DNA from 2 places in the Martelella sp. FOR1707 genome. Region 2 is predicted to be linked to the other one. Evidence: riboswitches for the same ligand, from Rfam matches in the RefSeq annotation. Region 2 holds a riboswitch; the other holds the start of a gene.
What was found. A riboswitch is a leader RNA that binds a small molecule or an ion and turns the genes downstream of it on or off. The one in region 2 is predicted to bind S-adenosylmethionine.
Positions count from the first base shown of each region.

Region 1: linked by a shared signal. The riboswitch ahead of V6765_RS05900 (O-succinylhomoserine sulfhydrylase) and the one ahead of V6765_RS05255 (homoserine O-succinyltransferase) in region 2 are both predicted to bind S-adenosylmethionine.

Region 1 covers NZ_JBAKFP010000002.1:442,919-447,328, reverse strand. Annotated here, with positions in the region: gene V6765_RS05915 (MFS transporter) at 1-439, opposite strand, end outside; gene V6765_RS05910 (YggT family protein) at 572-862, shown strand; gene V6765_RS05905 (2'-deoxycytidine 5'-triphosphate deaminase) at 902-1,990, opposite strand; SAM riboswitch at 2,061-2,138, shown strand; gene V6765_RS05900 (O-succinylhomoserine sulfhydrylase) at 2,172-3,356, shown strand; gene apaG (Co2+/Mg2+ efflux protein ApaG) at 3,511-3,906, shown strand; gene V6765_RS05890 (hypothetical protein) at 3,997-4,410, shown strand, end outside.
Region 2 covers NZ_JBAKFP010000002.1:295,070-299,479, reverse strand. Annotated here, with positions in the region: gene V6765_RS05270 (heavy metal translocating P-type ATPase) at 1-150, opposite strand, end outside; gene V6765_RS05265 (heavy-metal-associated domain-containing protein) at 452-655, opposite strand; gene V6765_RS05260 (LysE family translocator) at 803-1,435, shown strand; SAM riboswitch at 1,475-1,552, shown strand; gene V6765_RS05255 (homoserine O-succinyltransferase) at 1,605-2,537, shown strand; gene V6765_RS05250 (aldose epimerase family protein) at 2,595-3,632, shown strand; gene V6765_RS05245 (YdcF family protein) at 3,659-4,410, shown strand, end outside.

The sequences.
Region 1 (4,410 bases), 150 kb from region 2:
TCGCGTTGGCGAGATCCTTTTCGGGCACAAGGTTGGGTGCGAGCGACTGCAGTGCCGGGCCGGAAAAGGCGCGTTCCGTGCCGAACACCGCCAGTAGCGCGAACACCGGCCAGGGCGAAAACAGGCCAAGCACGGTGATCGCCAGAAGGCAAGCGGCGCAGGCGGTGGCCACCGCAAAGCAGATCGCGGCAATCATCCGGCGGTTGTAGCGGTCGGCGACCGTGCCGGTCACCAGCGTCAGAAGCAGCGCCGGCAGAAACTGGAACAGACCGATGAGACCGAGATAGAAGGCGTTGCCGGTCTCGTCATACATCTGCCAGCCGACAGCAACGGAAACGATCTGAACCGCGAACGTGCCGAGAAACCGCGAGAAGAAATAAAGCGAATAGCCTTTGTGGCGGAAGGCATCGAAGCGGGCGCCGGAGGGGGACAGGGTCATCTTGGATAAGCTTTCGGGAGACACAATGCGCTGAGGGCGCAACCGGCAATAAATACCGGACAAAACCCGCCGCCCCTTGCTCGTTTAGAATTGAATGTCTAAATGTTTGCAAGGAAAAAACGGGAGTCCTTCATGATCGCGCTGTTCGAGACGATTTACTACGCACTTGAAATCTATAAGTGGGTGATCATCGCCAGCGCTATCTTCTCCTGGCTCTACGCTTTCAACATCATCAATGCGCACAGCCCCTTCATCAACTCGATCGGTCGCGGGCTCTATGCGGTCACCGAACCGGTCTACCGGCCGATCCGCAACTTCCTGCCCAATCTCGGCGGGATCGACATCTCGCCGGTGATCGTGCTGTTGATCGTGTTCTTCCTGCAGCGCCTGATCCTGACCGGCGTCATGCCGCGGCTCTACTGAGCCCGCCCGCAAGGCCCCCCGCAACGCAGAGTTGGCCGGTCAGTCGGCCCTGAAATGCTTGGAAAGCTTCAGGCCCTGCGCCTGATAGTTTGAGCCGAGACCCGCGCCATAAAGCGTCTCGGGCATTTCCAGCATGTTCTCATAGATCAGCCGGCCGACGATCTGGCCGTGTTCGAGGATGAACGGCACCTCGTGGCTGCGCACCTCCAGCACCGCCCGCGCACCCTTGCCGCCTGCGCCCGCATGGCCGAAGCCTGGATCGAAGAAGCCGGCATAATGCACCCGGAACTCGCCCACCAGCGGATCGAACGGCGTCATCTCGGCGGCGCAAAGCGGCGGCACGTGAACGGCCTCGCGCGAGACCAGAATGTAGAATTCGTCGGGATCGAGGATCAGTTCGCCCTTGCCGCGCCCATGGATCGGCTCCCAGAAATCCAGCACGTCGTAACCGGCCTTGCGGTCGACATCGATCACGCCGGTATGGTGCTTGCCGCGATAGCCAACCAGCCCCTCGCCCGCCAGATCGATCGACAGCGCGATCCCGCCGCCGGAGACATTCGGCATCTCGCTCGCCACCAGCGTTTCGCGCTCGTGCAGCGCCAGAAGGGCGGACTCGGTGAGCACGGATTGCCCCGTGCGAAAGCGGATCTGCGACAGCCGCGACCCCTGCCGGACGATCACCGGAAAGGTGCGCGGCGAGATTTCGAGATAGAGCGGTCCCTCATAGCCGGCCGGGATGATATCGAATTCCTGGGCGTAATCGGAGATCACCCGGGTGAAGATATCGAGGCGGCCGGTGGAGCTTTTCGGGTTGGTCGAGGCCGACAGCCCGTCCTTAAGCTTCAGCGCCTCCATCAGTTCCACGATATAGACGCAGCCGGTCTCCAGCACCGCGCCCTCGGTGAGGTCGATCTCGTGCAGGGAAAGTCGCGACAGCTTGTCGGCGACCTGGTGGCCGGGCCCCGGCAGAAAGCTCGCGCGCACGCGATAGGCCTTGGCACCAAGTCTTAGATCGAGGCTTGCCGGCTGGATCTGGTCGTCGTCGCGCGGCGCGGCCGCAATCAGATTTCCGTTTTCAAACAGGCTGGCGATCGCGCGATCGGCCAGAATTCCGGGCTTTTGTGACATGTTTTGCTCCTGTTGCGCGACAAAACCAAGCTTTCAGAATTGACGCAAGCGCTTATAGGGATTATGCCGCCTTTATACCCGTGGTGATTTGGCCGGTCGGCTTGCAGCCACGTTAAACAACTAGCTAAAAGGCCGGGTGAACCGGTCCCGCGCGACCGGTTTTTTTGTTTGGAGAGATATGATGAAAAAGTCCTGGCGTCCTCAGACCAAGCTCGTTCACGGCGGCAGCCTCCGTTCGCAGTATGGCGAAATGTCGGAGGGCATTTTCCTCACACAGGGCTTTCTCTACGAGAATTCCGCCGCCGCCGAAGCGCGCTTCAAGGGCGAGGAAGAGGGCTTCATCTACGCCCGTTATGGCAGCCCCACCAATGCGATGTTCGAGCAACGCATGTGCGCGCTGGAAGGCGCCGAGGATGCCCGCGCCACCGCCTCCGGCATGGCCGCGGTTTCCGCGGCGATCCTGTGCCAGTTGAAGGCCGGCGATCATATCGTCGCGGCCCGTGCGCTGTTCGGTTCCTGCCGCTGGGTGGTGGAGACGCTGGCTCCCAAATACGGCATTGAATGCACGCTGGTCGATGGCCGCGATCTTGCCAATTGGGAAGCCGCGATCCGCCCCAACACCAAGCTGTTCTTCCTCGAAAGCCCGACCAATCCGACGCTGGAAGTTGTCGATATCGCCGGCGTTGCGGCGCTCGCAAAGCAGGCCGGCGCCCGCACCGTGGTCGACAATGTGTTTGCCACCGCGCTCTACCAGAAGCCGCTGGAACTCGGCGCCGACATCGTCGTCTATTCCGCGACCAAGCATATCGACGGCCAGGGCCGGGTGCTCGGCGGTCTCGTGCTGTCGTCGAAGGAATGGATCGAGGAAGAGTTGCAAGACTATTTCCGCCATACCGGCCCTGCCCTCTCCCCTTTCAATGCATGGCTGCTTCTGAAGGGTCTCGAAACCTTCCCGCTGCGCGTGCGCCAGCAGACCGAGACTGCCGGAAAGATCGCCGATTTCCTGGCCGACCAGAAGCAGATCGCGCGCGTGATCTATCCCGGCCGCGATGACCATCCGCAGGCCGACATCGTCAAGAAGCAGATGGCCGCCGGCTCCACGCTGGTCGCGTTTGAGCTGAAGGGCGGCAAGGAGGCGGCCTTCGCGCTGCAGGACAAGCTCGACATCGTCTCGATCTCCAATAATCTCGGCGACGCCAAGAGCCTGATCACCCATCCGGCGACCACGACGCACAAGAACCTCGCGGAGGACGCGCGCGCCGAACTCGGCATCACCGGCGGCACGATCCGGTTCTCCGCCGGCATCGAGGACACCGACGACCTGATCGAGGATTTCGCCCAGGCCCTTGCAAAACTGCCTGACTGAGCCACATTGGCCTCACGGGCGGCCAGAGCATCGGGCGAAAAAGCGGGAGCCGGCTTTTCGATAACCCGATGCGTTGAGACAAAGAGCTGGATCATCGGGCGATTCAGATTGACGCCCGATGACTCAAGCCGGCCGGGGCTTGCAGGGAGAACCAGTGCACTACAGGGCGATCACCCACGAGATCGAGGTCAGCGTCAGGCCAAGCTTTCTGGAAAACCATTCCATGCCGGAGGACGAGCATTTCGTCTGGGCCTATGAGATCGAGATCGCCAATCACCGCGACAGCCGGATCGAGATCGTCTCGCGTCACTGGACGATCACCAATGCCAGCGGCATTGTCGAAACCGTGTCGGGCGACGGCATTGCCGGCAAGCATCCGGTGATCGAACCGGAAGAGCGCTACAGCTACCAATCCGCCGCTCCGCTCGACACGCCCTCCGGCATCATGGTCGGCCACTACATCGTCAAAACCGCCGACAACCGCCTCCTTAAGATCGACATCCCCGCCTTCTCGCTGGATTCACCCTACGACGCCGGAAGCCGGCATTGAGAGCCGCCCACGTCCATTCATGAAACCGGCACCATAGACTCCAATATATTCCCTCGCTATTCTGTTTGAGAAACGGAGGGGGAACCGTATATGACAGAACTGCCAGAATATCTTTCGAGTGGGGATCAGGCCAGACTATTTCCGATCTTGGCCGAAACCAGTAAAGAGAAACGTGTAGCTTCTATATTTCTCTCGGTCATGACCCAAATCCCCGCAGTCGCGGAAAACGTGCTTGGCACAGTGGGCGTCCGAGTGGGAAAGCGAACTCGAGTCAGAGCTTTCACCGAAGTCGTATTCAGAGAGAAGAGCATCAGCGGTTGCCGGCCTGACGGCCTAATCGTGGTCGAGACGGGACGGAACATCTGGTCCGCTTTGATTGAAGCCAAAGTAGGCAAGAACGACCTCGATTCTGATCAGGTTCAGCGCTACGTGGAGGTTGCGCGGTCGCAGGGAATTGATGCCGTCATTACAATTTCAAATCAGTTCGTAGCTCGCGCCGACCAA
Region 2 (4,410 bases):
GGCCGTCTCGGTGGCGAGATTGACGGAGACCGCCGAAACGCCCTCCACCCGGCCCACGACCCGCTCGACGCTGCGCACACAGGACGCGCAGGTCATGCCCGTCACCGGCAGGGTGAGGTGGGTGGGCTTTTTCGCAAGCGTCTGTTCCATTGTCATTTTCCTTCTGGCGGCTGACGCGCCGCTTGCTCCCAATACTCTCTCCCGCTTGCGGGAGAGATGCCCCGAAAGGGGCAGTGAGGGTGAAGCAGCCTGTCAAGTTGCGAGGCGTTCGCGTTGATATTCTCCCCCCTCACTGTCGCTTTCGCGACATCTCTCCCCTCCGGGGCGAGAAGATTGGGGGGCTATGCGAAAAGTCTTATGCGATAGCCCTGCCTCAAGGGGGGAGATTGTTGGTTGCGGCGTTTCCGGATCGATGCAATCTCACCCGAAAGCCGGCAAGCCGTTCGCCGGCTCACCCCTTCACGTCGTAACCCGAGTCCTCGACGGCCCTCACCGCCTGCTCGCGCGTTGCGGGCGCAGCGATTTCAAACCTGGCCTCGTGCTTGTCGAGGCTGACGGCGACGTCGGAAATGCCTGGCACGGCGGACAGCGCCTTCGTCACGGTCGAAACACAACCGCCGCAGCCCATGCCTTCGATCCTGAGAGTCTCGGTCATCGTCATTCTCCTTATTCAGCGTGTTGAAGCGTAGATGGGGCTTCCAGTAGCTGGAAGGTCAAGCATGGTCCGGATATTTTTTCATGACGACGCTTGAAAACCGCCGGAAGCTCTGTCTTTGCTTGCGACAACAGGAGGCAAAAGACCATGGACCTTCATATCTGGCTCGCCTTCGCCGCCGCCTCGATCGCGCTGTTGCTGATCCCCGGGCCGACGGTGCTGCTGGTGCTGAGCTACGCCCTGAGCCAGGGCCGGCGGGTGGCGCTGGCGACGGTGGCCGGCGTCGCGCTTGGCGATTTCATTGCCATGACCGCCTCGCTTGCGGGTCTCGGCGCGCTGGTGCTGGCCTCGGCGCAACTCTTCATGGTGCTGAAATGGATCGGCGCGGCCTATCTCGTCTATCTCGGCTTCAAGCTGTTTCGCAGCAAGGGCGTCGGCGATGCCGTGCCCTCGGCGTCGGATGCCGCCCTCCCGCCCCGGCATGTCTTCACCCATGCCCTGATGGTGACCGCGCTCAACCCGAAATCGATCGTGTTCTTCATCGCGTTCGTGCCGCAATTCGTGCGGCCGCAGGCGCCGCTTGTCCCGCAATTCGCCATCCTGATCGCGACCTTCGTCACGCTTGCCGCCCTCAACGCGCTCGCCTATGCGCTTGCCGCCGACAGGCTCCGGCAAAAGCTCGCCTCCCCCGCCGTCACCGCCCTTCTGCCCCGCCTCGGCGGCGGCGCGCTGATGGCCATGGGCATTGCCACGGCAACATGGCGGCGGGCCGCCTCATAAGCCGGGAATGTTGACGCCCGCCCCGCGCGGCGTTATTGACTGCTTCCTCGTGGTGATTTGGCCGGCCGGCTTGCAGCCACGTTAAACAAGTCGCTAAAGGGCCGAGCGAGCGGAAGCCCCCGGCCTGCGATTTGTACGCGGCCGGTTTTCTGTTTGTATGGATGTGAACATGCCTATCAAGATTCCAGACACACTGCCCGCCTATGAAACGCTGATTGCGGAAGGCGTGCGGGTCAAGACGGAAACGGTTGCGGAGCGGCAGGATATCCGCCCGCTGCACTTCGGGCTGCTCAATCTCATGCCGAACAAGATCAAGACCGAGCTGCAGTTCGCCCGCCTGCTCGGCGCTTCGCCGTTGCAGATCGAACTTTCTCTCATTCGCGTCGGCGGCCACAAGGCCAAGAACACGCCGATCGAGCATCTGCTGTCGTTCTACAATACCTGGGACGAGGTCGCCGACCGCAAGTTCGACGGCTTCATCATCACCGGCGCGCCGGTCGAGACGCTCGCCTTCGAGGAGGTCACCTACTGGGACGAGCTGAAGGAAATCCTCGACTGGACCACCACCCATTGCCACTCGACGATGAACATCTGCTGGGGCGCGATGGCGGCGGCCTATCACTTCCACGGCGTCGCCAAACATCTTCTCGACAAGAAGGCCTTCGGCATCTATCGCCACCAGAACCTGAAGCCGGCCTCGGTCTATCTCAACGGCTTTTCCGACGATTTCCAGGTGCCGGTCTCGCGCTGGACGGAGGTGCGGCGCGAGGAGCTCGCGTCAGCCCCGGGGATGGAAATCCTCATCGATTCCGACGAGGTCGGGCCATGCCTCGCGCAGGAGGACTTCGCCAATCGGCTCTACATGTTCAATCATATCGAATATGATTCGAACTCGCTCGGCGACGAGTACCGGCGCGATGTTGAGGCCAATGTGCCGGTGGACCTGCCACATAACTACTTCCCCAGCGATGATCCGCAGCGCACGCCGCAGAACCGCTGGCGCTCACATGCCCATCTGCTGTTCGGCAACTGGATCAACGAAGTCTACCAGACCACGCCCTATCATCTGGAAGAAATCGGGATTGATCGGGAGGGCGCTTGAAGCCCTCCCCTTTCCGGCGCAGTATCGCGCCGCAATGACATTTCGCGGAGAAAAGCAATGAACACGCCCCAGGACTTCGGAAAAACCCGAGACGGACAGGCGGTAGAACGGGTCACGATCTCCGGCGGCGGCCTGACCGCCAATATCCTGAACTGGGGCGCGGTGGTACAGGACCTGCGCCTTGAAGGTCACCCGCACGCGCTGGTGCTGGGCTTCGACACGTTCGAGCATTATCTCGACTATTCGCCCTATTTCGGCGCAACGCCCGGCCGCTCCTCCAACCGGATCGCCGATGGCCGCTTCACCATCGACGGCACGGAATATCAGGTGGACCGCAACGAGAACGGCATCACCAATCTTCATGGCGGCAGCGATGGCACCGGGGTCAGCCTCTGGGAATTCGAGGAGATCGGCGAGGACCGGGTGACGCTGAAGATCGTCGACCGCGACGGCCGGGGCGGCTTTCCCGGCAATTGCACGATCCGCGCCCATTTTCAGCTCAAGCCGCGCGGCGTTTTCTCGGTGGTCTACGAGACCACCACCGACAAGCCGACGATCGCCAATATCTGCAATCACAGCTATTTCAATCTCGGCAACGGCACGGATACGCTGGAACACCAGATCATGATCGCCGCCGAGCACTACCTGCCGACCGACGAGCGCCAGATCCCGACCGGCGAAATGGCGCCGGTGGCGGGCACGCCGTTCGATTTCCGCAAGCCCCAGCCGATGAAACGGGAATATCCGAACGGACGGCAGGCGCTGTTCGACCACAATTTCTGCCTGTCGTCGGAGCGCATGGAAAAGCGGCCGGTGATCAGCGTGCGCGCGCCATCTTCCGGCGTCACCATGGACGTGCTGACGACTGAACCCGGCGTGCAGTTCTATACCGCCTTCAAGCTGGACGAGACGCCCGAGGGGCTGAGCGGCTTTCCCTACGGCCCGTTCGCCGGCTTCTGTCTGGAAACCCAGGTTTGGCCCGATGCCGTCAATCATCCGGGCTTTCCAAACGCCGTCCTGCGCCCCGGCGAGACGCTTCGGCAGGAAACCGATTACGTCTTCCGCAAGAGCGAGACGAAGAAGGCCCCAGCGTAAGGGCCCGGCACCGGAAGCGCGGCGGGATGTTTGTCGTTTCAAAACTGTTCTGGATGATCTTCCAGCCGCTCGCCTTCGCCTTTCTGACGACGCTGGCCGCGCTCGTGTGCCTTGCCTTTTCCTGGAGCGCGGCGGCGGCGGTCTTTGCAGCACTTGCAGCGATCACGCTCGGCATCGCCTGTTTCACGACGACCGGGGCCATGCTGATGGCGGAACTGGAAAACCGCTACCCCCGACCGCAGCTTGAGGCGCCGCCGGCGCTTGCGATCGTGCTCGGCGGCGGCATCAGCACCGGTATTTCGGCCCGGCGCGGCACCTATGTCTTCACCAGCGCCGCCGACCGCTATATCGAGGCGCTCCGGCTCGCGCGGATCTATCCGGAGATGAAAATTCTGGTGACCGGCGGCGATAACTCGCTGTCGGGCAATATCCATGGCGAGGCAGCGCCCGCCGCCCGGTTCTTCGCCGATCACGGCATTGCGACGGAACGGCTGATCTACGAGCCGATCGCGCGCAATACCGCGGAAAACGCCAGCCTGACGGCAGCCTTGATGGAAAGCCAAGGTTTGAAGAACGCAAGCTGCATCGTCATCACATCGGCCTATCACATGCCGCGTTCGATGGCGCTGTTTGGCCGAGAGCGCATGAAGGTCATGCCGTGGCCGGCTGATTATCGCACAGACGGCAATATCCGGCTCGGTTTCAGCTTCGACAAGCCGATGATCAACGCGATGATGCTCTCGACGGCACTCAGGGAATGGGCGGGGCTTTTGCTGCT